3 regions of the Thermogymnomonas acidicola genome follow, and region 2 is predicted to be linked to each of the others. Evidence: riboswitches for the same ligand, from Rfam matches in the RefSeq annotation. Region 2 holds a riboswitch; each other region holds the start of a gene.
The links. A riboswitch is a leader RNA that binds a small molecule or an ion and turns the genes downstream of it on or off. The one in region 2 is predicted to bind thiamine pyrophosphate.

Region 1 (10,551 bases), 780 kb from region 2:
ATATGGGATAAGTAACACAGAAGGAAGTATCAGCATCTAACTGGTTCGCCCCCACAGGGTAGTTCTCGCCCTTGGACCTGTAGCTTTGCAAAGTATGCACCTACTGTCCTCAGCCCAACCGAAAGCTTTGCTTGCATTCCGGGACGAGGTCGGAACAGGTCTCCATTTTCCCCTCCATGCCCAGTTACTAGAGCCCGAACGCTCCAACCAGCCCAGCCTACATTTCTGCTGCGGCTGTAAGCGAGGCACCTCTGGGCATGAGACTGTCAGCCATTTTCAGGTGTCACGATTGGGTGGTCCAGGAGAACAATTCTCTTCAGAGGTGGCCATGAATCTTGATCTCATGGCTGGTCAGCCAAGTGCCAGTACTGAGTGCACAGATACAGGATCAGAAATAAATGAATTGAAGTGACTTAGGGGGCAAGATGGAAAGGGTTGTTGTAATAGGTGGGGGTAACGCCGGGCTCTGTGCAGCTATCGAATCCGCTGAGAGGGGTTCTGAGGTGATCCTCATCGAGGCCTCCCCAGAGGCGCTGAGGGGAGGCAACTCGAAGTACACAAGGGATATCAGGTATGCCCACGGTGAGGACAGGTTCACCAGCGGTGAATATCCGAGGAGGGAACTGCTGGAAGACCTGAGAAAGGTTTCAGGCAGCTCTTTCAGTTCATCGTTGGCGGAAATGGTGGTTGAGCGCTCCGAGTTAATACCAGAGTGGATGCACAGGCACGGGGTGAGGTTCAAGAGGGAGATCAGGGGTACCCTTGACCTCAACAGGACCAACGCTTTTTTCATGGGTGGCGGTAAGTTCCTTGTCGACACCTATTATAGTTATCTCTCCAAGCTGAAGGTCAGGGTGCTCTACGAGACACAGGTTGTGTCTGTCGGTATAAGGGGGAACAGGATCACACATGTCGGGGCAACAGTCCCCGGTGGCAGTGTAAATATTGAAGGAGACAGGTTTGTCTTTGCCTCCGGTGGCTTCGAGGCCAACAGGGAATGGCTCTCTGAGTTCTGGGGCGAGGCATCGCAACTCATAAAGGTCAGGGGTAGCAGGTACAACACTGGCCTCCCGCTCAGGGCACTGCTCGATGCTGGAGCCATTCCCGCTGGGCTGGAGAGGTCTGGACACATGGTGGCGGTGGACGCCAGGGGCCCAGACTACGATGGAGGTATTGTGACAAGGATAGATGCGATCCCCTGGGGTGTGGCGGTCAACTCCAGCGGGGAGAGGTTCTACGACGAGGGTGAGGACATTTGGCCCAAGAGGTATGCCATATGGGGCAGGCTGGTTGCAGAGCAGAAGGGGTGCACTGCCTATGTCATCACAGACAAAAAGACTGTCGGGAGGTATATGCCAACCGCTTACCCTCCATTCACCTCACACTCGCTTTCCGAGGTCTCGGATGCCTTCGGAATAGATAGGGACGGTCTGATCGGGACGCTTGATCGCTTCAACAGGGGCATCGTGATGGAAGGAAACGATCCCTTCATGTGGCACACCACTGGCGTAGAACCGCCAAAGTCCCACTGGGCGGTACCCATCAACACCCCACCGTACATGGTCTTCCCGGTGAGGCCTGGACTGACCTTCACGTACCAGGGGGTCGCGATCAACAGTGAAGCCATGATCCTCTCGCAGGACGGCGAGATCGAGAACGGCTTTGCGGCAGGTGAGATAGCGTCTGGAAACGTCCTCAGTTCGGGTTACCTTGCAGGCTTTGGCCTTACCATAGGTTCTGTGCTCGGCAGGATAGCTGGGGGGTGGGAAGGTGAGTGAAGTACCCGGGGTCTACGGTGAGGCGTTGAGGCAGCTGACCATCTGCAATGCTTGCCGCTACTGTGAGGGCTTCTGTGCCGTCTGGGATGCCATAGAGTTCAGGCACACACTCCGGCTGGAGGAGATACCCTATATTGCGAACCTCTGCCACGACTGTAGGGACTGCTATTACGCCTGTCCGTTCAACGAGCCTTTGCATGAGTACAGGCTGAACATCCCCAGGGTACTGGGCCAGTCCAGGCTCAGGAGCTACAGGGAAAGTGTTTGGCCTCCCTCGATGGTGAGGCTGATCGATCACCCCTGGGCCTTTGCACTGTCCAGCCTGGCCATTGCAGTGGTCGCAGCAGTTGCTTATGCCCTCTTAACAGGCCGCCACCTGTTCAGCGCCTCCCCGCTGACTTACTACGTTCCACCTGTGCTGTTCAGGGCTATATCGATCACCCTCTACTCGTACACCATCGCCATGTGGGCCGTGCAGGGGTACAGGTTCTCCAGGTCTGCGGAAAGCCTTGGGAAGGCGAGCCCGAGGTCCTATTTGACCGCGCTCCGGGATGCACTCACACACAGGTATTTCAGGGGAGGAGGGGTGGGGTGCAGGGTTCCGGGTGAACGCTCTAGGTACATGAGGGCAGTTTTCCACCCACTATTCTTTTTCGGCTTCCTGCTCGCACTGGCATCAATATCTCTCTATCCCGACCTCGATCACGTGACCGTCGCAGTCTACGGGGCCGCCTCCATAATGATGCTGGTGGGCTCTGCGGGCCTCATATCTATGGACGCAATCGACACGGTAGCCATGAGGAGCGCTGAGGTGAAGGGTTTCGATTTACCGTTCGCAGTGGCCCTTCTGCTTGCAGGCCTCACCGGTACGTTGTTTACACTGCTCCAGGGTACTCCCTACCACGGCCTAACTTTCCTAGTCCACGATGCGATCATAGCCGCCGTCTTTGTCATTGCGCCTTACTCCAAGTTCCTCCATCCCGTCTACAGGCTGATATCACTGGCCAAGTTCCATGAAGAGAGTCTCCTCGGCAGGTGAACAGCTGGGAATGCTCACCGGATCCCTCATTTACCACAGGAAGTAGCAGGGGAAAACGTTCCCGCCTTCCGATTCTTTGCTCTTTGCAGTTAGGATAGGGTGAACTACACCTCCCCCACATAGGGGACTCCCACCCCTTTAATCCCCGTCAAGTTAAAAAATCAGGGAGAGTACCGCTATCGGTACATCCACAACTTCTTGTGGGCCCCTTGGATTCACTGCAACCCTGAACACCCACCAGCACTTGAACCTTTATGCAGTGTCGTGCGTCCGGGGCGGCTGGTGCCAGGGGCATGGTCAGGCTGGCAGTTTATCACTCTGAACGGGACGGTGGAATAGGAAAGACCAGAAACAACTCCATTCGAGAATGAGTGAGGTGGAAATGGAAAGTGGGGTCGTCCGGTATCAGCCTGTGTGTGAAGGCAAAACGTGTCTGGCGGCCCAGTGTGAGTAGTTCACTTTTCCGGACTGCCGTCACGCTGCTGAAAACGCAGGAGTTCCGCGTTGAGCAGAAACGCATTATGCTCAAGAGGAAGGTCATTGGGAGTCAGTTCACTCTGAAGCCCCGAGGTGCCATAGCGGGCTGCACCCGTGGTCCATAGTGCGAAAGTTCTGAATATGGCCTTCTCCTCAATGAGGTCTATCGTCATAGCCGCTTCCGGCCCTCTGGATCCTTGCCAAAGGACTTGTACCGCTCCTTCCTGAAGCGGATCATGGCCACCAGGCTTGCGAGGCCGGAGACCAGGGGTCAGGAGCGCTGCATATATCACTTCCGGGAACGGAGAAATGGCTTCGATTATACCTAGACTGCAAGGCCCATCCTTCTCTCCCCCAAGTCTTCGACAAGATCCGTGAGCTCGCATCTGAAATCCCTCTAGTTGCCCTCTCCTATGTTTAGAATTTCCCTGTGGCCGGTATGCATGGTCTCGCAGTGATGCCCGGGGTTCCTCAGGGCTACAGTTGTACTCAGCAACGATCTTGCCTCTAGATCCTCGAACTACGTCCGCACGTCTTCATCTGCAAGCAGCTCCTGATATTTCGGCTGGATCTTCATAATAGCATAACGAGCATTAGCATGAAAGTATTCGATTAATATATCAAGTGGACCGGTCGGGATTTGAACCCGAGGCCTCCTGCTTGCAAAGCAGGCGATCTACCGCTGATCTACCGGCCCTGTGAATTCCCGATATTCACGGGATTAAAAAATGTATGCCTGCGGCTGGATCAGGACTTTCGCTTATCCCCGCAGGTGTCCAGCCCATGACCCCGGACTCCCCTGGACGCCCCACATCTGGCCCGCGCCCCGGAACCCTGCACCTGCTCATCGTCAGCGAAGTGTCGATCCTTTGAGTAAGAGAGCATTAAAAAGGGCCTTTATACAGTCTCTCTCCAGTAACACCAAGGATGACGGGTATTAGGGAGCATGCACTCATAGTCAGAGTCTAAAAGCGGGAAGGTGGGAAAATGGCTTGGGCAATCAGGCACCACAGGGAAAGGCAGGGAGGTGTATTGCTCATTCAGGGTCCGGCCTGACCAGCCCTCCTGAACCATGACAGTGGGTCCCTGTCGCACCTGTACTCCGCCAGTATTCCACTGTATTCCAAGACCGCCCTCTTAGGGTTCTCCGAGGAGAAGACGGAGGAGATCACTGCAACGCCTGAGACACCCTGTTCAAGCAGCGGCTTGACATTGGTTTGGCTGATTCCCCCTATGGCATATACCGGTATCCTTACGGCCCGCAGGCCCTCTGTGATGGTCTTCTTGTCACAGAGGGCTGCCTCTGGCTTCGAGGGGCTCCGGAAGAAGGCCCCGAATGCCACATATGCCGACCCGCGCCTCTCCAGGTCCCTCGCGAGGCTGGTGCTGCAGTACGAAGAGGAGCCAATGGGCATGTTGCCTACTACCTCCCTGGCCTCCTCAATGCTCGGGTCGTCCCTGCCCACATGCAACAGGTCAGCCCCGCTGTCCCTGGCAACATACGGGTCATCGTCCACAACGAAGGCCACCCCGCGGTCATGGCACATCCTGCGCAGCCTCCTCGCCACCTCTGTCCTGGTCTGCCTTGTGCTCTTCTTGTCCCTGTACTGCAGCACATCTGGCCCGCCATCCAGTGCATCCTCCACGAGCCTGAAGAAGCCCTCTCCAATGTAGTCAGGCGTTATCAGGTAAAGTATAGGCTTCCATCCTGACATTCTACCTCACCAGCCCCACAGGAAACGGGTCCCTGTCAACGGTGAAACCTTCAAGGACCTCTATGAACTTTCTCACAGTTCCCCTGACGTCGTTGGCAGAGAATATTGCGGACACAGAAACAAGACCGGATACGCCAGTTTCAAGGATCTCTGCAGCATTCTTGAGGTTAACGCCGCCCACCGCGTACACAGGTATTCTGACTGCCCTGACGGCCTCTGAGAGGTTCTGCATGGAGCAGACCGTCGCTATCCTCTTCGTCACGCTCATGTAGGGCGTGCCCACTGAAACGTAAGCATAGCCGTGTGCCTGCGCCTCCACAGCGAATACCGGGCTGCAGTAGACTGATGTTCCGATTGGAAGATTGCCCACAACAGCCCTGGCCTCCTCCAGGCTCGGCATATGCCTGCACAGCACAGGCCTACTGTCATGGCCTGGGAAGGCAAGCATGTCGCTGCCCTGTCTTATCCCGGAACAGTCCCGTGCTTCCCCTTCGGACCACCAGAGGGATACTGTATTGGTTAAGCTCCTTATCCCAAGGTGCAGCATGTCGGCACCAGCCTGCCTTGCGACCCAGGGCTCATCGTCTATGGCCAGCGGTACCCCGAAGTCACTGCATATCGCCCTTAGCCTCCTCGCTATTTCAGCGTGCCTTCCGTGCTTCCCTAGATCGCGGTACTGCAGGATATCTACGCCCCCTTCCAGTGCCTCGGCTACCTTCCTGAAGAACCCTTCCCCACTGAAACCCTCCGTGACAGCGTAGAGCAGAGGCCTCCTTCCCATATCACATCACTCCAGGCTAATGCCTCTCGTTTCCCTGCCACCCAGGAAGTAGAGGAGAGCGCCAATGAAACCGAGGAGGAAGATGGCACAGGTGAACACGAAGTACTCGAACTCACCTGCCCTCGCGAGCAGGGGTATTGTCACTACGTAGACAGCGTATCCGACCATTCTCACGTACCCTATGGCCCTGCCCCTCCTGGGTGTGAAGAAGCTCTCCGGTTCCAGCATTTCCCTCTCGGCCCAGCCGATCTCACCGAAGACCCCGTTCACGACCAGTATGACCAGGAAGAGTGCGAGGGTGAGTGACCTGAGGAAAAGCACTATTAAAAGGATGGAGACGAAGCCGCCTGTGTAGGCGATGAGGCTGCCAGACTTCCTGCTGATCCTCTCTGCCAGCAGGAGGCCAAAGACAACGCCCGTCACTGATTCTGCAAGGGTTACAAGGAACTCGAACGTATCGGTGTACTGCGGGAACTGGAATGGCCCTATCACCAGTGCTGTCAGCGGGAACCCAACTATTATCGTGATGGCGAAGAGAGACAGCGCGGCGAAGGTCAGCCAGTTCATGGGTCTCTCTCCCTCACCGTTCCTGTTCAGGTACGCCCACCTCTCGCTCTCCGGGAGGTAGAACCTGCTTCCTATGGCTATTGCAAGGGAGACCGCGACCATGGCCCCGAAGATCTCCTTCTCCACAAAGACTGATGATGATACCCTGGGCTGCAGCAGGAACAGGAGTGAGATGAGCGTGATCGAGATGTTTGCAATGTTCGATATTGACACAATAGCCCTCCCCCTGTGCCTCAGCGGGAGCATCTCGCCCATGAGGGACAGGGATACAGTCTCGTCCCCACCTATTCCGAATTCAGAGAGGAAGATGCCGATCGCTATGGGCAACCATGAGAAGGATAGGGTTATGAGGAGTAGGCCTACCGCGGTGGGAACCAGGGTGAGGACATATGCGGGCTTCCTCCCGAACCTGTCTGAGAGGAGGCCCATTATGTAGTTCCCGAGCAGCAGTCCAACTGGCGATGCGATCAGTATATACTCGTCTGCTGAGGGCGGTATGAAGTACCATGTTGTGACGAGTGGCGCTATGGCCAGTATGACGCCCCACAGGAAGAACGACGAAGCGACGGAAAGGATCATGAGGGTGTGCTTCCTCTCCCAAGGGCTGTTGTCAAGGTGTTTCCTTAACTCACTGTAATGTTCCAGCAAACATGACACACCTCCCTACGCCGGCATTACCCGGATCAGGTTCAAAGGGTCGACCCCAATGGGTCCTCTCAGCCCCCTACGGAGCTCCCCCGGTGACCTATATCCTGTCTGAACATCACCCACCGTTATATGTCCCTTTTGGTCCCTCCTCAGAAGACGAGGCCTTCAAAAGCATATACCCTAGTGCCGGGCTTCTTCCACGCCCCTGGCGGCAGGCCAGCCTTCTCGCACGTGGCCTCAAGGAACTGCTCCTCATCGAAACCGAACTCCGTTGCAACCTGGGGCAGCAGGAGGCCCCTGTAGGGGCCCCTCTCCACAATCAGGCCGTGTGTGCCTATCCTTATCTTCCCCCTGATGCCGTCACTTACGTCCAGCTCAAAGGGCTCACCCAGGAGCGTTATCTCCACTTCAATATTATCCACCTCCCTCGCGGTCAGTGGCGGGAACCTGGGGTCTTCAGTTGCGGACAGCCTCGCGCTCTCCATGACTGCCCGCGGGATGCTCTTATCGCTCCTCAAGAAACCGATGCAGCCCCTGAGCATGCCGTTCTCCTTTATGGTGACGAATGCACCGCACCTTTCATCCAGACCGATTAGGTCTTCGGGCACCTCAGGCACCTGTCCTGTGAATATCCCTCTTATGGCTTCCACAGCCAGCTTCCTGAGCGCCTCACGGACGCCTGGCCTCATGATCGCCTGTTCCAGTTCCATCACGCGATCATGGACAAGGGGGATTTACGATCTTCTGTTGAGCATTAACACTTTAAACGTGCAAGCCATGACAAATTGATGCGCGTACCCGCCGTGGCCGGCACTTTCTACCCGAACGACGAGGAGCAGGTCATATCCATGCTGGCAGGCTTCGAGAAGCGTGCCAGGCCAGAGGAAATCCCGGGGAAGGTCATAGGTGTCATCGTACCGCACGCAGGATACATATACTCAGGCCTCACCGCCATGTATTCCTACAGGGCACTTTCCAGGTCGCAGTCCAGGGACTTCCTGATAATCGGCCCGAACCACAACGGCTACCCGTCCTACTCCGCGGTGTACCCTGAGGGCGTCTGGCTCACGCCGCTCGGGAGGGCAAGGGTGGACGAGGACCTCGCCAGGGATCTGTGCACGAAGTCGAGGAACATAGTCTCGGACAAGCTTGCGCACGCAATGGAGCACTCAATAGAAGTCCAGGTACCTTTCCTCCAGTACCTCTTCGGTGACGACTTCTCCTTCGTACCTGTGGCCATGGGAGACCAGGGCCCGCAGGCATCGGAGGAGCTCTACAGATCCATCAGCGCCCTCAGGAGGGATGTGGTGCTCATAGCCTCATCAGATTTCACACACTACGAGCCGCACGAGGTGGTGGTGAAGAAGGACATGGAGCTCATTGAGAGAATAATCGACCTGGACATAGAGGGGTTCTACAGGACGCTAAGGGCCAGGGGGGTCACGGCATGCGGCTACGGCCCAATAGCGGTGCTCATGCACATCACTGCGGAACTGGGTGGGAGGATGAAGCTGCTCCACCACTCCACCTCTGGGGAGGCCAGCGGTGACATGAACGCAACGGTCGGTTACGGCTCAGTAGTCGCATACCTCTGATCCGTGCCGTGGGTCCTCACTGCAACAGTCTTCACGCAGTCCCTCTGGCGGAGAACTGGATAACGCTTTATCCCACCCTTGCATGTGTACATGTGCAGGGTGAGGCAGTACTCTACGAGAAGGTGGGCGGGAAGGTAAGGTGCACGGCATGCAGGAGGTACTGCACACTCGCGGACGGCCAGATAGGGTTCTGCGGTGTCAGGCAGAACATGGGGGGCAGGCTCTACCTTAACGTCTACGGAAGGCCCATGGCTGTCCAGATAGACCCCATCGAGAAGAAGCCCGTTCTGCACATGCACCCTGGGTACAGGATACTCTCAATAGGCACTGCCGGCTGCGACTTCGCATGCCAGTTCTGCCAGAACTTCGAGCTGAGCCAGAGGAGGAGGCCGGAAGGGTACGACATGGGGCCGGAAGACATAGTGAGTGAAGCGATCAGTTACGGATGTGGCGGCATAGCCTATACATACAACGAGCCCACCATATTCAGCGAGTTCGCCAGGGACGTGGGAGTGCTGGCCAGGAGGGAGGGCCTGATCAACATATTCGTGACGAACGGTTTCGAGACCAGGGAGAGCGTCGGTTTCATTTCCGGTTTCCTAGACGCTGCAACCGTTGACTTCAAGGGTAATGCCTCGAAGGAGTTCTACAGGAAGGTTATGTCAGTGTTCGATGTGGACCTCATTTATGATACCATCGCAGAGATGCTGGCGGGGGGAATACACGTTGAGGTCACCGACCTGGTGGTGCCACGGATAGGGGATAGCCTCGATGAGGCCAGGGCCATGCTGGGGCGCATCATGGACATATGCGGCCCGGATGTGCCCATAAGCTTCCTGAGGTTCCACCCGGACTACCGTTTAATGTCCCTGCCTAACACACCCGTCGGGGTGCTCGAACGGCACGCAGAGCTTGCGAAGTCGATGGGCTTCCACTACGTCTACATAGGCAACGTGCCCGGGCACAGGCTCCAGAATACCTACTGCCCCGGGTGCGGCTCATTGCTCGTGGAGAGGGATATGATGAGGACCCTGAGGATCAGGTTAACTCCAGACTCCAGGTGTCCGGACTGTGGATACAGCATACCTTTTGTCCTCTGAGCGTCTTGCCAACAATTAGGTAGTTAATTAATTATAAGGCACCGAAATAAAATGGCCGATCAAGGTTTATAAATCCCCGGAAGCTGGATTCCTATGGCTGTGAGGGCTGTCTTCATCCGCCCTACCAACAAGACCGGAAGTGGTTACCTCACCAAGTGGGGTTTTCTCCCAACGCCCCTGGGCCTCCTTGACCTGGCGGGGGAGGTGCTCAGGATACCCGGGTCCAGGGTCAAGATCATAGACATGGAGGGTGACAACCTGTCCATAGAGGAGACTGTAAACGCCGCTCTCGAGATGAAGCCTGACATTGTGGGGATAACGCTGCACGCCACAGCTGCCCACGTGAATGCGAGTATCATTGCTAGGAAGATAAAGGAGAGGAGCCCTGAGACCCTCCTGGTGGCGGGGGGTCACCACGCCACGTTCCTTCCCAAGGAGATCGTGCGCTCCGGCTTCGACGTCTCTGTACTGGGCGAGGGCGACGAAACCATGTATGAGATAGCTGAGGCGGTGGACCAGGGCACCGGACTGTCAGGAGTCAGGGGCATCGTGTACAGGGACGAGGAGGGCATACACAGGACGAGGCCAAGGCCCCTGATCAGGGACCTGGACACGCTCCCCATGCCTCCCCTTGACCTCCTGGAGAGGGAGAAGTACACGTTCAAGGTGTTCGGTAACGACCAGTATGTCGCGTGCCTGGAGACTGCCAGGGGTTGCCCGTACGCCTGCGACTTCTGCTCTGTGACACCCACATGGGGAAACAAGTGGAGGAACAAGAGCAACGACAGGATAATGGCGGAACTCCGCGACGCCAAGGCACACGGCTACAACTGGGTCTTCTTCACAGACGA
Region 2 (10,551 bases):
GTCCGCCATGGAGGTGGGCATGGAGGTGGTCACCATAGACACGGGGAGGCTCCCGGAGGAAACCTATGCCCTGATTGGCGAGGTGGAGAGGTTCCTGGGAATAAGGGTGAAGGTCTACTTCCCCGACACGGGGGAGGTGGAGGAGATGGTCAGGCGCCATGGGGTGAACCTCTTTTACGACTCTGCGGAGAAGAGGCACCTCTGCTGCTACGTCAGGAAGGTCAGGGTCCTCGAGAGAGCCCTTAAGGGCAGGTCTGCCTGGGTCTCGGGCATAAGGAGGGGCCAGACGGAGGCCAGGGCCAACACCTCCAGGGTGGAGTGGGACAGCGTGCACGGCCTGTGGAAGTTCAACCCCCTTGCCGACTGGTCATACCAGATGGTCTGGGCATACATAAGGGAAAACCATGTGCCGTACAACGCACTCCACGACAGGGGGTACAGGAGCATAGGCTGCGCCCCCTGTACGCGGGCAGTCCGGGAGGGAGAGGACGAGAGGGCAGGGAGGTGGTGGTGGGAGAGCGGTGTGAAGGAGTGTGGCCTGCACACTGGCTGGGTGCCTGCGGACTTCAGGCTGGGAGGGCGCTAGCATGGACCGCTGCCTGCAGTGGAGCCAGTTGATCCCAGACATCAGGGGGGATGATGGGGCAGAGACCATCCCTGTGGACAGGGCCACGGCAGTGCTGGTCACGAACATGAAGCATGGGGCCCTCAGGCCCCTGGCCGGTTTCATGGACAGCCAGACAGTGTGTTCGGTGATCAGGGACTGGCGCCTGCCAGACGGGCAGGCATGGGGCATGCCTGTGGTCTTCCAGACCAGCATGGAGCACTGGTCGAAGGTGCGCGAGGGCGACGAGATCAACCTTTCCATGGACGGGCGCCCGGTGGCACTGGCCAGGGTGGTGGAGAGGTTCACACTGGACCTGAAGGCCTACTGCTCCGGAGTGTTCAGGACAGACTCACCTGATCACCCGGGCGTCAGGAGGGTCGTGCGCTCAGGGCCGTATGCCCTAGCCCTCTCTCTAATTTCTGCATCAGACCCTGGGCTCCCCTTTAGGGACATAACCATGTTCCCCGAGGACACGTTGCGGTATTTCAGGTCAATGGGGTGGAAGACGGTGGCTGGGTTCCAGACGCGCAATGTCCCCCACAGGGGGCACGAGGAGCTGCAGAGGATGGCACTGCGCATGTGCGACGGCCTCTTCATAAACCCTGTCGTTGGCACAAAGAAGCCTGGGGACTACAGGGACGAGGTCATAATCGAATCTTACAGGCGGCTCATCCGTTCCTATTACCCCGGGGACAGGGTGGTGATGAGCCCGCTGCACTACGAGATGATGTACGCAGGGCCCAGGGAGGCCACGCTGCATGCGATTATCAGGAGGAACTTCGGCTGCACGCACTTCATCGTCGGCAGGGACCATGCCGGTGTCGGAAACTACTACGGACCTTACGAGGCAATCGAGGCCATGGAGGCGCTTGACCTGGGGATAGAGATAATCAGGGCCAGCGAGGTCTTCTACTGCAGGGCATGTGGCTCCCTTGTTACGGAGATGGACTGCGGCCACGGGGAGGACAAGAGGCAGAGGTTCAGCGGCACCATGATACGGAACAGTATCGAGCGCGGATCTGTGCCTGATGAGAACATCATGAGGCGGGAGGTGTACGAAGCAGTTGCCTCGTACGGCAACCCGTTCAGGGGCGGTGATGTCTGATTCTATGCCACCGATCCAGGTTACATTAATTTAGATTTTTAGACTTGTGCAATTAATGCGCATACCCAGATGCTTGTTACCGCTTACCACATACGGGGCCGATGGTATTCAGCCCGCATTTCCAGACGCCGGAAGAGGAGTACTCCAGTGTTGAGAGGGCCAAGATCAGGACATCCGGACTCACGGAGGACCTCATGGGTCTCTCCTACGCCATGTCGTCCCCTGACGACCTTGAGGGCGAGGTCTCCGACGTGGCGAAGTCATTCGGCATATACACCCAGTTCCACAGGGACATGAGGCCGGGCGAGAGGAAACACATGTACATGGTGCGCATCCCGGTCCCCGGCGGTGGCCCCATAGACCTGGAGGCATGGCTGAAACTGGACGCCATATCCAACAGGTACACTGTCTCTGATGCCTACACCGGTACCCCTGAGCCATCACTGCGCCTGACCACCAGGCAGGACATACAGCTCCACTGGGTGAGGAAAGCGGACCTGGTGGAATGCATAAGGGAGATCTGCTCTTCAGGCTTCCTGACGCTCAACGGCTGCGGTGACAACGTGAGGAACACCAAGGCCTGCCCCCTGGTATTGTCTGGCGATGCCATCGATCACAACTCACTGGCCAGGAGGATAGCGGAACACTTCAGGCTCCCATCCCGCCTTTACCTGGAGGTCTTTGAGATACCACTGGAGGGCCAGGGGCAGGAGGGCCACTCCTACCCCGATAACCTTATGCCCAGGAAGTTCAAGATCGCCGTGGCCACCGCGCGGCGCGTCAACGGCATGCTTGTATATGACAACTGCGTTGACGTGAGGACGAACGACATAGGGATCGTGCCTGTAATCGGGAGGCCAGGCACCTTCCAGGTCTTCGTGGGTGGCGGCATGGGCGAGAACCAGGGCAGGGCCACCTTCTCCGCCCTGGCCCTGCCTCTGGGCACTATTGAAGAGGACGGCCTCATCCCCTGCCTTGACGCCCTTGCCTCCATATTCGAGGCCTACGGAGACAGGAAGAACAGGCACTGGGCCAGGTTCAAGTACCTTGTGTACTCAATGGGCCTCCAGTGGCTTCGGGAAAGGCTCTCCGAGAGAGGTGTGGAGCTGGGGCCAAGCACCATCTCCAACTTGGACGGCCTGGAGAGGCATATAGGGCCAGTCACTGACGGTGACAGGGTGCACTACGGCCTCTTCATCGAGAACGGCCGCATCATCGACGGCCCTAACGGTAGGCTCAAGACCATGATGAAACACATAGCACAAACGTACACGGGGACCGGAGTGCGCTTGTACATCACGCCCGGGCAGGGGATAATCGTATCTAATATCCCTGTGGACCGCCTGGGGGAATTCGAGGCCATAATCGGTTCCCATGGCTATGGAAAGAGGAACGGCAGGCCGGTGAGCAGGATGCGTGAGAGTTCGATTGCATGCGTGGGCCTTCCAACCTGCAGGATATCCTTCACGGATTCGGAGAGGCTGGAGCCACGCCTCATAGACATGCTCGAAGCAAAGTACGGAAACACCGGCATCGGGATCGGCATATCTGGCTGCCTGGCCCAGTGCTCCATGCCTGCCAGGAAGGCCATAGGCTGGATAGGCACGGGCAGGGACCGGTACATGCTCAAGCTGGGCGGAACCTCTGACGGCTCCGGCCTAGGCATGCCCCTCATCGATGGAGAGGGAAAGTTCTATCTCCAGATGGTCCCAGTGCATAGGCTCGCGGACTGCACCGCGGCGCTGATAGACCTTTACCTGGGCAACTCAGACGGGAAAGAGGACCCTGGCAGGTTCTTCAGCAGGGTTGGAAGCCAGTTCATAATCGACGCGCTGCGCAGGGACCCGAGGACTTCTGACCTGATGGTGCCGGTGGAGATGCCGGAGAGGCTGGAGGGTTACCTGTTCTACAGGGAAGCGCTCAGGAGGGAGGCATGAGGGTATGGGCCGTGTGTACATTGTTGGCGCTGGGCCAGGTGACCCTGGACTCCTGACCATCAGGGCGGCCAGGGCGATAGCTTCCTCCAGTTACATTGTCTACGACAGGCTGATCAGCAGGGAGATAAGGGAAACTTTTCCGGCAGCCGCTAAATGTGTCTGCGTGGATGAACTGGGGTTCATGGAATCCCTAGCATCGATGGTGGATTGGTCACGCTCCGGCACGGTGTGCAGGGTCAAGGCCGGTGACCCATTCATGTTCGGCAGGGGTTGGGAGGAGGTCGAGTACCTGCACAGGAGTGGCGTGGAGTACGAGGTCATACCCGGCGTCTCATCTGTGAACGGTGCTGCGTGCTCCTCCATGATACCGCTGACCTACAGGGGGCTCTCCTCTTCGTTCGCTGTGACCACAGCCGTAACCTCCGGGGGCAGGGGTGCTGACCTGAGGCGCTTTGGCAGTTTCGATGGCACCCTGGTGGTCCTGATGTCAGGCAAGTCAGTGGCCAGGGTCTCCAGGGATCTCATGGATGGCGGCATGGACCCAGGCATGCCTGCGGCTGTGATCACGAGGGGCACTGAACCAGGCCAGGAGGTGCACCGTGGAACCCTGCGCACATTTGCCTCTACCGACCGCGAATATCCCTCGCCTTCAATGTTGGTTGTGGGCCCAACGGTATCTCTCTGGGGGTCACTGAATGGCGTACCTGCCACTGATGCTTGATGTCGGAGGTAGAAGGGCCGTCGTGTTCGGCCTCAACGCACTGACTGCACAGAGGATCAGGCAGCTGCTTGATGCCGGTGCAGTGGTGGACCTCTATGTGCCCGGAGTGGAAGGCGTGGGCTCTGTGGTTGAGGACGTAAGGGGGGCTGTTAGGGGCGCGGCCATCGTCGTTGTGCACACCGGCAGGGCTGACCTGGACAGGGCCATAGCAGTGGTGTGCAGGGAGAAGGGGATACCGTGCAACACCGTGGACAGCCTGGACGGCAGTGTGGTATTCCCGGCGGTGTCCAGGCACGGAAACCTCACCGTTTCGGTATCGACTGATGGCCTTGTTCCATCCCTATCCGTCCACATCAGGGACAGGATCGACAGTGAGGTGCAGGTGGCATCGAGGGCCCTGCCTGTCCTCGCCTTCACAAGGGAAAGGATCAGGGAGATGGGCCTCAATACCAGGCCTCTGATGCGTGACATCCTCTCGGACAGCCGGTTCTGGGCCATGGTCGAGGCGGGGCGCCTGGAAGATGCCAGGGAGTTCTGCATGGAGAGGGTCAGGCAGGTGCTACATGAACGTGGGAAAGGGAGCGCCCCTTGCCATGTTGGGCAAAGTTAATATGCCGTCTGGAAAATCAGCATGTGACCGGGGGCGCTTCGAAAGAGGCTGAGAGGCCGCATGCGGCCGACCCTTTGAACCTGATCCGGGTAATACCGGCGGAGGGAGTGTCTTTTGGAGCTGTTCCAGGTCAGGAGACTGTGGAATGGTGGAAAGAGAGGACATAGTGGAAGTGGATGAGGCACTGATAAGCCAGTGCATCCTTGAGGAGAGTTTGGAGTTCCTGAGGGACATAATAACTACCGACCTTGTAATCGTAGGTGCTGGGCCCTCAGGGCTCACGGCGTCCATCTATGCCTCCAGGGCAGGCCTGAAGACGGTGCTCATAGAGAGGAGGCTGAGTTTCGGCGGGGGCATGGGTGGCGGAGCCATGCACCTGCCAACACTGGTCATAGAAGAGCCGGCCACGGAGATACTGGACGATATAGGCTGCAGGTACAAAAGGCGAGGGGAGGGCGTGGCCACAGTAGACTCGTCTGAACTTATGATCAGGCTGGCCAACGCGGCCATAGACGCTGGCGTGCGGTTCCTTCACGGTGTCACAGTCGATGACATAGTGTTCAGGGAGGACGGTCCCAGGGTTGCGGGCGTTGCAATAGAGTGGACAGCATCGCAGATGGCCTCGCTGCACACCGATCCCCTGTTCCTGAAAACATCAGCGGTTCTGGACGCAACGGGCCATGATGCAGAGATAGTGTCTGTGGCCTCAAGGAAGGTGCCGGAGCTCAACATACTGCCAGTGGGTGAGAAGTCTGCAAGTTCTTCGTCATCCGAGAGGCAGGTGGTGGAGAAGACTGGCAGGGTGGCACCGGGCCTATACTGTGCTGGCATGGCAGTGTCTGAGGTCCATGGCCTCCCTAGAATGGGGCCCATATTCGGTGCGATGCTCCTCTCCGGCCGCAAGGCCGCCAGGATAATAATCAGGGACCTGAGGGGTGAGTGAGTTGCCCTTCCGCATTGATGTACAGAGGAACGGCGTTGTCAGGTGCGAGAAGTGCGGCCGCACGGTGCCGAACGACAGGGCGATCTTCATAAGGACCTGCTGCAACAACAAGCCCAAGGCCTTCTGCAGCATGCAGTGCTACAGGGTCTGGGCCTCTGCGTGGCTCAGGAGGCAGGAGCAGATAGCCTGAACCCGTGGTTCCCTCATTTTTTAAGGCAAGCAGCGGGGCGCCGGTGCCTGCAAGGGTTTACCGCTTCCCCGGCACCCGTGAGGAATATGTATACACAAAAGTAGATAGGCTTAAACACCGATAATCCCCACAGACATGGTCACTGTTAGAAACAAGTACACCGGTGAGGAGATAGCAGAAATAGAGGACACTGACCTGGCCGGGGCGGAGGAGGCCCTGAGGGTAGCGGTGAGAGCCTTCAGGGAAGTCTCATCGATGCCAGCGTACAGGAGGAGGGACTGCCTCTACTCCGTGTCAGAATACCTGAGGTCCAGGGAGGTGGAGTTCGCCAGGACAATATCAATGGAGGCAGGGAAGCCCATCAGGTACGCCAGGAAGGAGGTCAGGAGGGCTGAGTTCACAATACGCTCATCGGGCGACGAGGCCATGAGGATACACGGCGAGACCGTGCCATTCGACGTGGAGCCGAGGGGCGAGGGCAGGTTCGCCTACTTCGTCAGGGTGCCCATCGGCCCTGTCCTATCCATCACACCTTTCAACGACCCGCTGAACCTTGTTGCGCACAAGGTGGGCCCCGCCCTGGCAGCCGGCAACTCCATAATAAACAAGCCAACTACCCTGGCACCCCTATCCTCCATCAGGCTGCAGGAGGCCTTCGGGCAGTCCGGGTTTCCGGATGGGGCCTTCCAGAACGTCATAGCCGGTGGCTCATCCAATGCGGTGAAGTTCCTGCTCGGGAGCAGCGAGATCAAGAAGGTCACTTTCACCGGTGGGATCGAGGCAGCGAGGTCGCTCGTGAGGGCCGGGGGGATCAAGAAGTACTCCATGGAGCTGGGGAGCAACTCCCCCGTCATAGTGTTCGATGGGTCGGCATGGAGGGAGCACCTGGACGACATAGTGGACGCAGCCTTCGAGTCCCAGGGCCAGAACTGCATCCACGCACAGAGGCTCCTCGTTGAGGAGAGCATAGCGGACGAATTCACCGACGCTCTGGTCGAGAGGGCCATGGGGCTGAGGGTTGGAGATCCCCTCGATGAGGACACGGACATAGGGCCCATGATAACCGAGGGCGAGGCAAGGAGGGTTGAGGAGTGGGTCATGGAGGCGGAGAAGATGGGCGCGCAGGCCCTCACCGGCGGGAGAAGGGAAGGGGCCATATACATGCCGACAGTGCTTGTTGACGTCCCGAGGGAGGCCAGGGTGTGGAGAGACGAGGTATTCGGGCCTGTCACCGTTGTGGAGAGGTTCAGGGACGCTGATGAAGCGGTGGGCCTTGCCAATTCAGTACCGTACGGCCTCCAGGCTGGAGTTTTCACCTCTGACCTGGGCACGGCCATGAGGTTGGTCGAGAGGCTCGAATACGGCGCAGTGCTGATAAACGACACGTCAGACTTCAGGGTCGACACGATGCCATTCGGGGGCATGAAGATGAGTGGCATAGGCAGGGAGGGCGTGAGGTTCGCTGTTGAGGAGATGACCGAGATAAAGCTTGCAATATTCAGGAAGTGAACAATCACTCTGACCTGGATATGCTGACAAGGTCGGTGAGTGCTGCCTGAGCAGTCTCGATCTTGCCGGCCCCAGGCCCCATGCTGTATATCTTCCCGAGCGTGTCGGTCTCGATCTCAATGGCGTTCATCACGCCCTTCACGTGCCTGAGGACGTCTCCATCATCCAGCACCTGCGGCCTGACCCAGGCCTCGTCCCTGTCAGCGTACACGAGGAGCTTCGTCCCGGATGCCGCTTCCTCCGCTGTGATGTTCCTTATGCCCTCCACTCTGATCCTGTCCATGGGGTGGTCCCAGCCGAAGACGCTGGATATTATGGCAGCCTTCGCCGCAGCGTCGAAGCCGTCCACATCGTTGGTGGGATCGGCCTCCGCGTAGCCCCTGGACTGGGCCTCCTTCAGGGCATCACTGTAGCTCAGTCCCTCGGACATCCTGGTGAGTATGTAGTTCGTGGTGCCGTTCAGTATGCCCCTTACCCTCACTGGCCTGGCGCCGGGCAGGAGGTCGAGGATGTTGAATGACGGCGTTCCTGCCATTACGGTCCCCTTGAACCTCACCTTCCTCCCGTTCTCGCTTGCAATGTGCATGAGCTCCCTGTACCTCAGGGCTATTGGGCCCTTGTTCGTTGTTATGACGTGCTTCCCGCTCTCCAGTGCAGCCTTCATGTAAGAGAAGGCCGGTTCAGCGTCCCTGTAGTTAACCCATGTGAACTCGCACACTATGTCCGCATCGGACGCCTTGATCCTTTCAACCACGTCCGATGAGGATATTGTCCTGTCAACGTTCCCCAGGTATTCCCTCACATGGCTTTCGTCCGTCATGTTAGTGTACCCGAACCTCATGTCCACGATCTCTGTGATCCTCGAGCCCTCCAGGCCCAGGGCCCTCCTCTTCGCGTTGAAGAGCTCGTAGAACCCCTGACCGACGGTGCCGAAGCCTATGACCATTATCCTGTGTGTCCTGTGGGCCATCATGAAAACATGGATGATGGGCTATTCAAACTTGCGAACCGTACTGCCCTCACGGTCGCAGGGAATGGAAAGTGTGATGCATCATGCCCCGCGGTGGAGAGGCCATATGAAGAGATGGGTGCCTGTGAATGCCCCATGCTGCCATGGCAGCATGGCACTCAAGCATTCCCCAAGCCTTTACCTCCCACAGGGGCCCTCCTCGCCAGGTCGAAGCGGTCAAGCATCATGACCCTGTTCCAGGCCGCGGCGAAGTCCCTCACGAACTTCTCCCCTCCGTCCTTGCTCGCGTAGACCTCCGATACTGCCCTGAGCTCTGAGTGCGATCCGAAGACCAGGTCGACGCGCGAGGCCCTGTAGAGCAATTTTCCCGATCCGCACTCAATGCCCTCGAACTCAGTCCTGAGTTCGCTGGTTGGCCTCCATTCAATGCCCATGTCCAGGAGGTTCACGAAGAAGTCGTTGGTGAGCACTCCTGGCCTTGAGGTGAACACGCCCAGGCCCGAGTTCGCATGGACGGCGCCCAGCACCCTGATGCCACCAACGAGCACTGCCATCTCTGGCACCGAGAGTGTCAGGAGGTTCGCACGGTCAACCAGGAGGAACTCGTCGGGCACACCCTCCATGTACGAAGGGTCCCTGTAGTTCCTGAAGCCGTCAGCCCTGGGTTCCAGGACAGCAATGTTGTTCACGTCTGTCTGCTCCTGCCTGGCATCTGTCCTGCCCGGTACGAATGGAATGGATATGTTATACCCTGCAGCCCTGGCGGCTTCCTCCACAGCGACGTTCCCTGCCAGCACTATGAGGTCTGCCATGGATATCCTGATACCATTTTTCATCTGGCCGTTGAACTCATTCCTGACGCTTTCCAGGACACCGAGCACCCTGGCAAGGTTCCCGGGCTCGTTCACCTCCCAGCTCCTCATGGGTTCCAGGCGTATCCTGGCCCCGTTGGCGCCTCCCCTGTAGTCGCTGCCCCTGAACGTGGCCGCTGAGGACCAGGCCGTGTACACCATGTCCCTGGTGCTGAGCCCGGAGTCAAGGATCTTCCTCCTGAGCTCCCTGACCTCCTCACTGCCAACAAGCCCATGGTCCACTTCCGGAACAGGGTCCTGCCATATCAGGTCCTCACGTGGCACCCAGGGCCCCAGGTACCTGGTCTTAGGCCCCATGTCCCTGTGGGTGAGCTTGAACCAGGCCCTGGCAAATGCCTCCTCGAACCTGTCCGGGTGCTCAAGGTAATACCTTGCGATCCTCTCGTAGTCCGGGTCGTACCTAATGGCGAGGTCTGTGACGAGCATCCTGGGCTTCCTCTTCCTGGACCGGTCATGGGCATACGGTATGCTCTCTTCCGCATCCTTCGCCACGAACTGCCAGGCCCCTGCCGGGCTCTTTTCCAGTTCCCACTCGTATCTGAAGAGGTTCTGCAGGAAGCCCATGCTCCAGCTCGTCGGCGTCTCCGTCCACGTCACTTCAGGCCCGCCTGCAATCGTATCGTCCCCCTTGCCGCTGCCGTAGGAACTGACCCAGCCTATGCCCTGGTTCTCTATAGGTGCCGCCTCCGGTTCCGGGCCCAGGTGGCTAAGGGGCCCCGCACCGTGTGTCTTTCCAAAGGAGTGCCCGCCGGCAATTAACGCGACCGTTTCCTCATCATCCATGGCCATCCTTGCGAACGTCTGCCTTATGTACTTCGCCGCCTCCCTCGGATCCGGCTTCCCGCCAGGCCCTTCCGGGTTAACGTATATGAGGCCCATGTGGTCCGCTGCCAGTGGCTCCATGAGGTCGCCCTCGCCAGTGTGCCTCTCATCTGAGAGCCACTTCCCCTCAGGCCCCCAGTAAACGGAAAGATCCGGCTCGTACACATCAGTCCTGCCTCCGCCGAAGCCGAAGGTCTTGAACCCCATGTCCTCCAGCGCAGTGTTGCCAGCAAGGACCATGAGGTCTCCCCAGGACAGCTTCCTC
Region 3 (10,551 bases), 210 kb from region 2:
CCACCCCCATGACACTGGAGTTTATTGCCATGGCCCTCCCCAGCTGGGGGCCAGAAAAACTGTCCGTGATTATCGCAAGGCTGTTGGAGAAGAGGCAGGCTGCGCCGGAACCCTGCACAACCCTGCCGAGGATCAGCACCTGCGGGTCAGGGGACACTGCGGCGATCGTGGAGCCTGCGAAGAACAGTATGTAGCCCGTGGAGTAGATCCTCTTCCTGCCCACCAGGTCCGCTTCCCTGCCGAGAAAAGGCGAGAGCACCGTGAGCACAAGGGAATATATGAGGAGTATCCAGACCGCAACGAAGAAGGTGGTGTGGAGGCTGATCATCACCGTCGGCAGGGCAACCAGCAGGGAGGTGGAGTTGACCACAGCAAGGAAAGTACCCATGCTGGTTATCGCCAGTACCCAGCCTCTGTATTCCATACCGGTCAGAAGGTGCCGAACCTGCTGATTATCTCTGACAGGTTATCCATGTAGTCCCTGAATATCCTCAGGATGTCGCGGGAAGTTATGACCCCGACAAGCTTCCCGTTCTCAACGATGGGGAGCCTCCTTATGTTGTTGGCGCTCATTATCTGCGTTATCTTATCCGTTGGCGTGTCAGGGGTGGCAGATATGACACCCTGTGTCATGATCTCGCTGAGCTTGACCTTTGATGGGTCGAGCTCCTTCGCGACCACCTTGCTGACATAATCCCACTCGGTGACTATGCCTTTCAGCTCACCGTTCTGGTGGACGATAGCGAAACCGACGTGATCGTTCGCCATAATCTTTGCAGCCTCGAGCGCGGTTATATCTCCCGGCAGCATGGTCGTGTACTTCTTCATGATGTCTCTGGCATAGAGAACCATAGAAAATGTATCATTATAAAAATAATAAGGATATTGCTTACTGTGCCTGTCCTGCACCGTAGTCTATGTCTATGCCTCTCGTTTCGTATCCGAAGAAGTACCAGATCGCTGCACCGGCCAGGCCTATGGCCCAGAGGATGAGGTTAACGAGTATGAACTGCCCAAGGTTGAGGGATGATGTAGCGTAGGTGAATATGGCATAAGCGATCATGGGGGCTAGCCTCACCATCCCTATCGACCTTGCCCTCACCCTGGTCGGGAAGAGTTCCGGCTCAAGCGTAGTCCTCGAGGCCCAGCCGAACTCGCTGGTGGCCATGTTAACGAAGAGCAGCGGAAGGAACAGGTCCATGTCATGGAGGTAGGGGACTGTTAGGAATATGGCCACCATCGATACAACCCCCGCCAGGTAAGAGTAGAGTGTATATGACTTCCTCTCCCTGTTAATGAGGGGTGCCGCGGCAAAGCCTGCAACCGATGCTCCCAGGAGTGCCACGAATATTATCTCGTTGTCAACTGCCGTGGACGGGAACTCGTACGGGCCTATGACGTATGCCATGAGGCCGAAAGTAAGGTACTGGGATATGCCTATGAGAACAAGTGTGGCGTATATGAACGGAACACCCATCCTCTGTGCCTTCGTCCCTTCTTCGTCTATCGAAAGGTGTGCCTTCTCCTCACTCGCGTCCCTCTCCCTGCCCACGGACGATAGCCACCTGTATGACTCCGGTATGCTGAGCCTCGAGTAGACCATGACACCGACCATAGCGAGCGAGGACCCCAGGAGCATGAGGCGGTCGAAGAGTGAGGACGAGGTTATGAGGAACAGTCCCGATATAAGGGCGCTGCCTATGTTGCTGAAGTTGGCCACCAGTGTGAGGTACTTGGCCCTCTTTGAGACAGGCGAGTCCTCAGCTATCAGTGACAGGGACGGGCTCTCCTCTCCGCCCACTCCGAACTGCGCAAGCATGAGGCCAGGCACCAGGCTCCAGACCGTTGAGCTCGCAGCCACTATGATTATCCCGATTGTGTAGGAGAGCATTGTGACCACGAAGACCCTCTTCCTGCCGAACATATCTGCAAGGAAGCCCATCGTGAAGTTCCCTATGGGCGCGAAGATCGGGCCGATTAGGAGGAGGAAGACCTTGAGCGCTCCCGTGACATGCCCGACTATTGAGCCAGATGCTGCCAGCGGGCCAATGGTTGCCACGATGCCCCAGAACGTGTAGCTCGCTGAAGACGACACGAGAAGAGCCTTCTGCCTGCTGCTCAGCTGCACAAAAACACCCCCTCTCGGGGGGCAGCTCTCCAAATACCATTTCCGTAACCCTTTTCCATCAATACGATCACTCTCCCTACGCCGGCATTACCCGGATCAGGTTCAAAGGGTCGACCCCAATGGGTCCTCTCAGCCCCCTACGGAGCTCCCCCGAACGGGGTTATATGGATATGAACGGTATAACCTTTGCCATCGCCGCAAGCCCTTCAGCGGCATGAATGGAGCACAAAAAGGGTTTAATAGGATGTAAAAATCTATGTGTGGGGTTTTACAGAGCGTGGTTATTATGGAGCAGACTCTACAGACAGGAACAACTACAGTAGGTGTAGTTGTCAAGGACGCCGTTGTGATGGCAACGGAGAGAAGGGTGACGATGGATCACTTCATAGTGCACAAGGACGGTAAAAAGCTTCACCAGATAGACACCCATGCCGCCATGACAATAGCGGGCCTGGTGGGTGATGCCCAGGTCCTGGTCAGGTACATGAAAGCAGAGCTGGAACTATATAGGTTACAGAGGCGGGTGAGCATGCCAATAGAGGCTGCCGCCACGCTGCTATCAAACATACTGAACCAGTCCAAGTTCTACCCTTACATGGTGCAGCTCCTTGTCGGTGGGTATGACAAGGCACCCCACCTCTTCTCCGTGGACGCTGCCGGGGGTGCAGTGGAGGACGTTTACGTGAGCACAGGCTCCGGCTCACCTTTCGTCTACGGTGTCCTCGAGAGGGACTTCAGGAAGGACATGCCCGTGGACGATGCCATCGAGATGGTGGTACGGGGCATCACTGCTGCAAAGCAGAGGGACTCGGCCTCGGGGGGCATGATAGACGTGGCCGTCATAGACAAGAAGAACGGCTTCAGGGCAGTGCCCGAGGACGAGGTAATGGAGATCATAAGGAAGCTAAAGCTTCCTCTCTGATTTTAATCAACGTAACATCATATCCATTTCATTTCCGCGGGTGTGTATGCGATGGCTTTTAGGGATTACGTTTCAGAGGCAAAGGCGTTGTTTGACAAGCTGCTCCCAGACAACCAGATAACGGAAATCGATTACGAGGGCCCAACCATTGTAGTCTACACGAAGAACATAGACCTCTTCTCCAGGAGGGATGACATAGCAAGGCAGATAGCCCAGGAGCTCAGGAGGCGCGTGATGATACGGCCCGACCCGTCGATCATGGAGCCGGAGAAGGAGGCTGAGGAGACAATAAGGAACATAGTACCCGCCGAGGCCGGGATACAGGACATCTACTTCGAGCCTGACACGGGAGAGGTGATAATAGAAGCAGACGAACCTTCCATAATAACGTCCAGGAGCTCGGACGTGATCAGCAGGATAAAGGAGAAGACCAAGTGGTCCCCCAGGGTTGTCAGGGCCCCACCAATGTATTCCAGAACTGTGAAGGAGGTCAGGGAGTTCCTGCGTGAGGTGAAGGCGGAGAGGAAGAAATTCCTCCATGACCTTGGCCTAAAACTGAACCAGCCCACCATGCCCGGTGAGACATGGGTCAGGATAACCGCCCTCGGTGGCCACAGGGAGGTGGGAAGGAGCGCCACCTTGGTCTCGACCAACAACTCAAAGATCCTGGTGGACTGCGGCATGCTCAACACCAACGAAATAGACGAGCAGCCGTGGGCCGGCGCCCCGTACCTGTACGTGCCGGAGGTGCAGCCGTTCAGCTCCCTGGATGCCGTGGTCCTCACACACGCACACCTTGACCACTCCGGCCTGCTCCCCATCCTGTTCAAGTACGGCTACGACGGCCCTGTGTACATGACCGCACCGACCAGGGACCTTGCCGCTCTCCTGCAGCAGGACTACATAAAGGTGGCACACGCGGAAGGCCACAAGGCACCCTACGAGTCGAAGCACATAAGGGAGATGCTGAAGCACACCATAGTACTGAAGTACAACGAGACCACCGACATAACAAGGGACGTGAGGCTCACATTCTACAACGCGGGCCACATACTCGGTTCCGCCTCCGTGCACCTGCACATCGGCGAGGGGCTCTACAACGTTGTCCTTAGCGGAGATGTGAAGTTCGAGCGGACCTGGCTCTTCAACCCGGCAAACAACAGGTTCCCCAGGGTGGAGACGTTCATGACGGAGAGCACATACGCTGGCAGGGACGATTACCAGCACTCCAGGCAGGAGGCATCCAACACACTCATCGACATAATAAACAGGACATTCGACCGGGGAGGTTCCGTGCTCATCCCTGTCTTCGCAGTGGGGAGGAGCCAGGAGGTCATGCTTGTGCTCGAGGACGCCATGAGGAACGGGAAGATCAAGAACGCGCCTGTTTACCTGGACGGCATGATAATGGAGGCAACCGCGATCCATGCGGCATATCCGGAGTACCTGAACAAGACGCTCAGGGAGAGCATCATGGTGAAGAAGGAGAACCCGTTCCTCTCGCCCATATTCAAGAGGGTGGAGACCAAGGAGCAGAGAGAGGATATATGTGACAGCGACGAGAACCAGATAGTCCTCGCCACGTCAGGCATGATGAACGGCGGGCCAGTGATGGAGTACTTCAAGGCATGGGTGGACGACAGCAGGCACACCCTTGTCTTCGTGGGCTACCAGGCAGAGGGCACGCTGGGCAGGAAGATACAGAGGGGTGCAACAGAGGTGACACTGACAGAGGGAGGAAAGCAGATAAAGCTCCCCGTGAGGATGGCCGTGGAGACTGCGGACGGCTTCTCCGGGCACTCAGACAAGAGGCAGCTCCTGGCCTACATAGCCACGATGCAGCCAAAGCCCCACAGGATACTGGTAAACCACGGTGATGGTGAGAAGACCGTGGAGTTCGCCAAGCTGATAAAATCAAGGTTCGGCATAGAGGCAGTGGCCCTGAGGAACCTGGAGACCATCAGGCTCTACTAGAGCGGGAGGTCTCCAGACGGGCTCACCTTTTTCCAGTCCTCCAGGAACCTGGCAAGCCCCTCGTCCGTCTTCGGGTGCACTGGCAGCTTCTTCAGCACCTCGAACGGCATCGTCACAACGTCTGCACCTATGATGGCTGCCCTCAGGACATGGACAGGGTGCCTCACAGATGCCACGAGGATCTTGGTCTTTATGTCGTAGTTGACGAATATGGTCTTCAGCTGGTCTATGATCTCCATCCCGTCCTGGCCTATGTCATCGAGCCTGCCCACGAACGGTGACACGTACTCTGCACCTGCCTTCGCGGCCAGCAGTGCCTGCACAGGGTTGAATATGAGGGTGCAGTTCACAGGTATCCTGGACTGCGACAACGTTCTTATGGCCCTGAGGCCGTCAGTTGTCATGGGTATCTTCACAACCGCGTTGTCCCCGAGCTGCCTTATCTTCTGGGCCTGCCTGACCATATCCTCGTACTTCGTCCCCACGACCTCTATGCTCACGGGGCCAGGCGTTATCCTAAGTATCTCCTTAACGACCTCCGAGAAGCTCTTGCCTTTCTCCTTGGATATGAGCGTAGGGTTCGTGGTGACGCCGTCGACAATGCCCCACTCCACTCCCTGCCTTATCTCGTCAACGCTCGCTGTGTCAAGGAATATTTTCATACCTCTTTTCCTCCCTGAAGCAGCTCTCTGCGATCCTCACTATATCCTCCACGCCAATATGAAAGTAATCGAAGAGCTCCCAGGCCTTTCCCGACTTCCCGAAGGTATCCCTCATGCCTATCCTCCACACCGGCACGGGATACTCCTCCCCCACCACCTCGGCAACCCTGCTGCCGAGGCCATTGTATATGGAGTGCTCCTCCGCAGTCACGATCCTTCCGGTCTCCCTGGCTGCCTTGATTATTGCGTACCTGTCTATGGGCTTTATTGAGGACATGTTGATGACCCTTGCATCTATCCCCCTGCTCTTGAGGGTCTCAGCAGCCTTCAGTGCCATGGAGACCATCACGCCCATGGCCACTATGGTTATGTCTGAGCCGTCCTTGAAGGTCACGGACCTTCCGGGCCTGTATTCGTAAGATTCGTCGTTCAGGATGGGGAACTTCTCCCTGCTCAGCCTCACATAATAGGGGGTCTTTGTCTCCTCCACAAGGTACTCGATAACGCTGGTAGTCTCCACGGAGTCCACTGGGACTATGACCCTCATGTTCGGGAGGCCGGACATTATGCCCACGTCCTCTATTATCTGGTGAGTTGCGCCGTCCTCACCCACAGTAATGCCCGCATGCGTTACGACGAACTTCACGTTCAGGTTGTTGTAGCACACGGACTGCCTGATCTGCTCGTAGGTCCTCATCAGGAACACTGCGAATGTGGACGCGAACACAATCTTTCCCGACAGCGCCAGGCCCGCCGCAGTGGTGACCATGGACTGCTCCGCTATCCCCATGTTGAAGAACCTGTCCGGGTACTTCTTCCCGAAGAGTGCGGTCTTTGTTGATGTGGACAGGTCTGCGTCCAGAACCACCAGGTCCCTGTACCTCCCGCCCAGCTCAACAAGCTTCTCCCCGTAGGCGTCCCTCAGGCTCTCCGTCACCATCATGCTCCCTCCAGGGTCAGTTCAGAGAGGGCCTTCCTGTACTCCTCCTCGTTGGCGGGCGGGCTACCGTGATACTTGGGGTTGTTCTCCATGTAGCTCACGCCCTTGCCCTTCACAGTGTTGGCGATGATGAATGTCGGCCCGTCCCTGTATGACTTGCAGAACTCTATTGCCGAGATTATCTGGTCGTAGTTATGGCCGTCTATCTCCAGAACCTTCCACCCGAAGCCCTCCACCATGGCCTTTATGTCGTTCACCGGCATGACATCCTTCGTGAAGCCGTCCAGCTGGACCCCGTTCCTGTCCAGTATTGCAGTGACGTTGGATACCCTGTACTTGAACCCTGCCATGAGGGACTCCCATACGTTCCCCTCCTGGATCTCGCCGTCTCCCAGGATCACGTAAACGTGGTAATCGAGGTTGTTCAGCCTTGCTGCCAGGCCCATGCCTATGCCTATGCCAAGGCCCTGCCCCAGGGAGCCCGTGGACGCCTCCACGCCCGGTACGCCCCTGTGCACATGCCCCTCCAGCTTGGAGTTGAGCTTCCTGAAGCCTGTCAGCAGTTCCTCGGGGAAGAAGCCCCTGACAGCCAGGGTGGCATAAAGGGCAGGTGACGCGTGGCCCTTGCTCATGATGAGCCTGTCCCTCCTTGGGTCATCCGGGTTCTGCGGGTCTATGCGCATCTCCCTGAAGTAGAGGACTGTGAGCACGTCGGTTATGCTTAGGGAACCGCCGGGATGGCCGCTCTTTGCGGAATAGACCATCTCGATTATGTGCCTCCTTATCCTGGTGGCCACCCTCTTCAGATCCTCAACGCTGTATTCATAAACCTGAGAATTGTCTGCCAATTTTACCATCCACCCGGCCTCTGGCCAGACTCATAACCTCTGCCTAATCCTAGACTGCTTTAAAAACATTTTTTGACCTTTGCTGCCACAATAATGCAACGGGTCAGTTTATGAAATCCAGGCCTGGCCCCTTGCTGTTGGGTGTTATGTTCATCTCCGCAAGCAGTGGCGATGTGACCCCTGTGGCGACTATGAGCACCTGGATCTTTCCGTTCATCTCCTTGTCAAGGGTGGCCCCCAGGATTATCCTTGTTCCCTTGCCGACCTTCTTCCTGACCTCCTCTGCCGTCGCGTTGACCTCCTCTAGTATCATGTCGAGCCCACCGGTGACATTTATTATGACGCCGGTTGCGGTCTTCATGTCCACCTTGAGGTATGGGAAGTTGAACGCGGCCTCTATGGCCTGCCTGATCCTGTCACCCGGCTCTCCGGTTGCCTGGCCGATGCCCACCATTGCCAGGCCGCTGTCCCTGACAACAGTTTTGAGGTCGTTGAAGTCCAGGTTTATGACCCCCGGCTTGGTCACGAGCTCCGATATGCCCTTTATCGTCCTCTCTATCACCTCATCCACGAACCTGAAGGCCTTGTCAAGTTCAGTGTCGGGGGATACGCTGGCCAGGCTGTCGTTAGGGATCACGAGGACGCAGTCTGAGGCGGAGAGCAGCTTTGTGAGGCCCCACTTGGCATTGTTCATCCTCACAGCGCCCTCAGAGGAGAACGGCAGTGTGACCACAGATATGGCGAGCGCCCCGGCCTCCCTTGCCCTCGAAGCTATGTATGGGGCACTCCCGGTGCCCGTGCCGCCCCCGAGGCCAGCAGCTACGAAGACTATGTCTGCGCCCGATATGTATTTCATTATCTCCGCATCCGCTTCCCTTGCCGCCTGCTCGCCGATCTGCGGGTTGGCACCGGAGCCAAGGCCCCTAGTGAGGTTCTTTCCCAGTATGATCTTGTGGTGCGCCTTCTTCCTCAGAAGGTGCCTGGCGTCTGTGTTGGCAGCTATGAGCTCGACCCCAGTCAGGTTGTCGTTGAAGAGCCTGTCAACCGTGTTGGAGCCTGCACCCCCGGCCCCGAAGACCTTGATCTTGACCCTCAGCTTCTCTATTATCTGCCTGAGCTCCTCATCCGTCACAAGCACCGATCTGTCGTCGTCATCAAAAAACTCGACGGACATGTATGTTCAACATATATGATTGGCAAGGTTAGATAATAACATTTTGACTCAACAGGCGATTGGGCGCTCACCTTGTCAGCCAGCGTCCCTGCTTCCAGAAGGTGAACAGCCCGTACACCGTGGTTATGAACATCAGCAGCAGGGCGATTGCACCGTATCCCCACACCCTGAGCCTCTCCTTGCCCATCTTGGCGTTGAGCGATATTGCGAATATGGACAGGCCGAAGAAGTCCAGGATGCTGGTCATGGCCCTCGTGATGAAAACGTCCTTGAACCTGGTGTTGAAGGCGATCATTGCTGTTAACAGGTGCTCTGGATGGAAGTGGTGGTAGAACTCGAAGTGGTGGACTGCAAGGTGCCAGTAAATGACATCGTAGAAGCGCATGAGGCCCAGCACGATCAGGAGGATAGGGAGAGTGTAGGCATAAGTCTGCTCGAAGGTGTAGAGCGCGCCTGCTTTCCTCGCGGTGCCGTTTAACAGTTCCTTGAAGTAGTAGTACCAGCCTACCCTGGCCCACCTCACCTGCTGCCTGAAGAACTTCCTGAAACTCTCCTGGGACTTCGTGAGGACCTTCACATCAAAGTCCTTGATGGCCCTGTAGCCCTTCGAGATGATGTAACTGGTCATCTGCCTGTCGTCACCCATGACGCTCCTCTTCCCAAGGACCCTTGGATCGGTGAACTTCTCTGAAAGTATGAGCTCTGAAATCAGGCCAGTCCTGTACAGGCAGCAGCGGCCGTCCAGGACCATGGTGCTGCCGTTCTTTGACAGCGCCCTGAATATGATCTCCCTCATCCTCTCAACAAATTCCGAACTGTATGAGACCTTCCTCCCGTCATTGATTATGCCTATGTTCGCTCCAACACCACCTATGTTCGGCCCTACCTTGGAGGCCATGCTCATAATGGCCCCATCGGGGACAATGGTGTCGCTGTCCACAAACATGACAAGGGGTGTCTTCACCATCCTCATCGCGTATGCCAGGGCCTTCCTCTTTCCCTGCCTGGGGATGTTCAGGTAGAACTCGGCACCTGCAGATGTTGCTATCGTCCTGTACGGCTCATCACTGGAGTCGCCAACCACTATGAACCTGGCCGGTTTCTGCCTGGCGATGGAGTTGACAGCCATCCTGAAGGTCTGGACGTCCTCGTTGTACACAGGCATGACGACCGTGACATCGCCGGGCCCGTAAATGCTGTACTCCCTGTTCTTTGAGTAGAAGACGGAGGCGAAGCCGTTTATCATGTAGTATATGAATGAAACGACCGATGATGCGATGATGATGTAGATCTCAACTGGTATATGCACGCTCTCAACAATAAGGTGCATGTATTAAAGTGTATCGCCCGTTGGGTTCCCTACAGCACTCACAGATATTAACAACGTCGCTTGCCGAAACCAGGCAAAGAGGGAGTGACTGCCCATGGTGCAGGCCCTGCAACCTGCAGCATGCATGTCAGAGGCGTCCACTGCCCATCCACGCAGTGTGCGCCGGGGACTTCTGTGGGCATTCACAGCATCTCCTCCAGGAGCTTCAGTGTGTCGCTCCCTCCGACCTTGCCGGCAATCTCGCCGAGGTCGTCGTGTGATATGCCGAAGTCAGAGAGCCTGTGCCTCAGGCCGAACTTCTCGATCAGTATGGATATGGCCTCCGCTGCCTTGGAGGCCAGCATCTCCTCATCGGATCCCCTGAACCCTATTGCCCTGGCCACCTTGGCCATCTGGGCGGTGTGCCTGAGCGAGTAGTACCTTGCCATCACAGGCAGGGTTATGCAGCTTGTCATGCCGTGCGGTATATCCCACTTCGCCCCAATGGCACGCCCTATCCTGTGGCCAGTGCCAAGGGAAATGTCGGAGGCCTGGAAGTATGAGTACCATGAGGCTATCTGGCACTGCAACCTC

Region 1: linked by a shared signal. The riboswitch ahead of IEW66_RS00275 (MFS transporter) and the one ahead of IEW66_RS04275 (sulfide-dependent adenosine diphosphate thiazole synthase) in region 2 are both predicted to bind thiamine pyrophosphate.
Region 3: linked by a shared signal. The riboswitch ahead of IEW66_RS05385 (MFS transporter) and the one ahead of IEW66_RS04275 (sulfide-dependent adenosine diphosphate thiazole synthase) in region 2 are both predicted to bind thiamine pyrophosphate.

What each region holds. Positions count from the first base shown of each region.
Region 1 is NZ_BMNY01000001.1:48,188-58,738, reverse strand. It holds gene tcuA (FAD-dependent tricarballylate dehydrogenase TcuA) at 426-1,778, shown strand; gene IEW66_RS00300 (hypothetical protein) at 1,771-2,817, shown strand; gene IEW66_RS00295 (hypothetical protein) at 3,273-3,467, opposite strand; tRNA gene IEW66_RS00290 (tRNA-Ala) at 3,920-3,991, opposite strand; gene thiE (thiamine phosphate synthase) at 4,335-5,009, opposite strand; gene IEW66_RS00280 (thiamine phosphate synthase) at 5,011-5,790, opposite strand; gene IEW66_RS00275 (MFS transporter) at 5,797-7,005, opposite strand; TPP riboswitch at 7,001-7,106, opposite strand; gene amrA (AmmeMemoRadiSam system protein A) at 7,155-7,715, opposite strand; gene IEW66_RS00265 (MEMO1 family protein) at 7,794-8,600, shown strand; gene amrS (AmmeMemoRadiSam system radical SAM enzyme) at 8,693-9,700, shown strand; gene IEW66_RS00255 (B12-binding domain-containing radical SAM protein) at 9,794-10,551, shown strand, end outside.
Region 2 is NZ_BMNY01000001.1:831,189-841,739, forward strand. It holds gene IEW66_RS04250 (phosphoadenylyl-sulfate reductase) at 1-586, shown strand, start outside; gene IEW66_RS04255 (sulfate adenylyltransferase) at 588-1,712, shown strand; gene IEW66_RS04260 (nitrite/sulfite reductase) at 1,814-3,649, shown strand; gene IEW66_RS04265 (uroporphyrinogen-III C-methyltransferase) at 3,663-4,370, shown strand; gene IEW66_RS04270 (precorrin-2 dehydrogenase/sirohydrochlorin ferrochelatase family protein) at 4,345-4,980, shown strand; TPP riboswitch at 5,000-5,105, shown strand; gene IEW66_RS04275 (sulfide-dependent adenosine diphosphate thiazole synthase) at 5,126-5,923, shown strand; gene IEW66_RS04280 (hypothetical protein) at 5,925-6,113, shown strand; gene IEW66_RS04285 (aldehyde dehydrogenase family protein) at 6,249-7,622, shown strand; gene IEW66_RS04290 (homoserine dehydrogenase) at 7,627-8,592, opposite strand; gene katG (catalase/peroxidase HPI) at 8,751-10,551, opposite strand, start outside.
Region 3 is NZ_BMNY01000001.1:1,044,278-1,054,828, forward strand. It holds gene IEW66_RS05375 (MFS transporter) at 1-424, opposite strand, end outside; gene IEW66_RS05380 (CBS domain-containing protein) at 430-828, opposite strand; gene IEW66_RS05385 (MFS transporter) at 890-2,128, opposite strand; TPP riboswitch at 2,185-2,290, opposite strand; gene psmB (archaeal proteasome endopeptidase complex subunit beta) at 2,415-3,050, shown strand; gene IEW66_RS05395 (beta-CASP ribonuclease aCPSF1) at 3,102-5,024, shown strand; gene fsa (fructose-6-phosphate aldolase) at 5,021-5,686, opposite strand; gene IEW66_RS05405 (transketolase family protein) at 5,670-6,626, opposite strand; gene IEW66_RS05410 (transketolase) at 6,626-7,474, opposite strand; gene ftsZ (cell division protein FtsZ) at 7,578-8,648, opposite strand; gene IEW66_RS05420 (glycosyltransferase) at 8,716-9,957, opposite strand; gene IEW66_RS05425 (iron-containing alcohol dehydrogenase) at 10,161-10,551, opposite strand, start outside.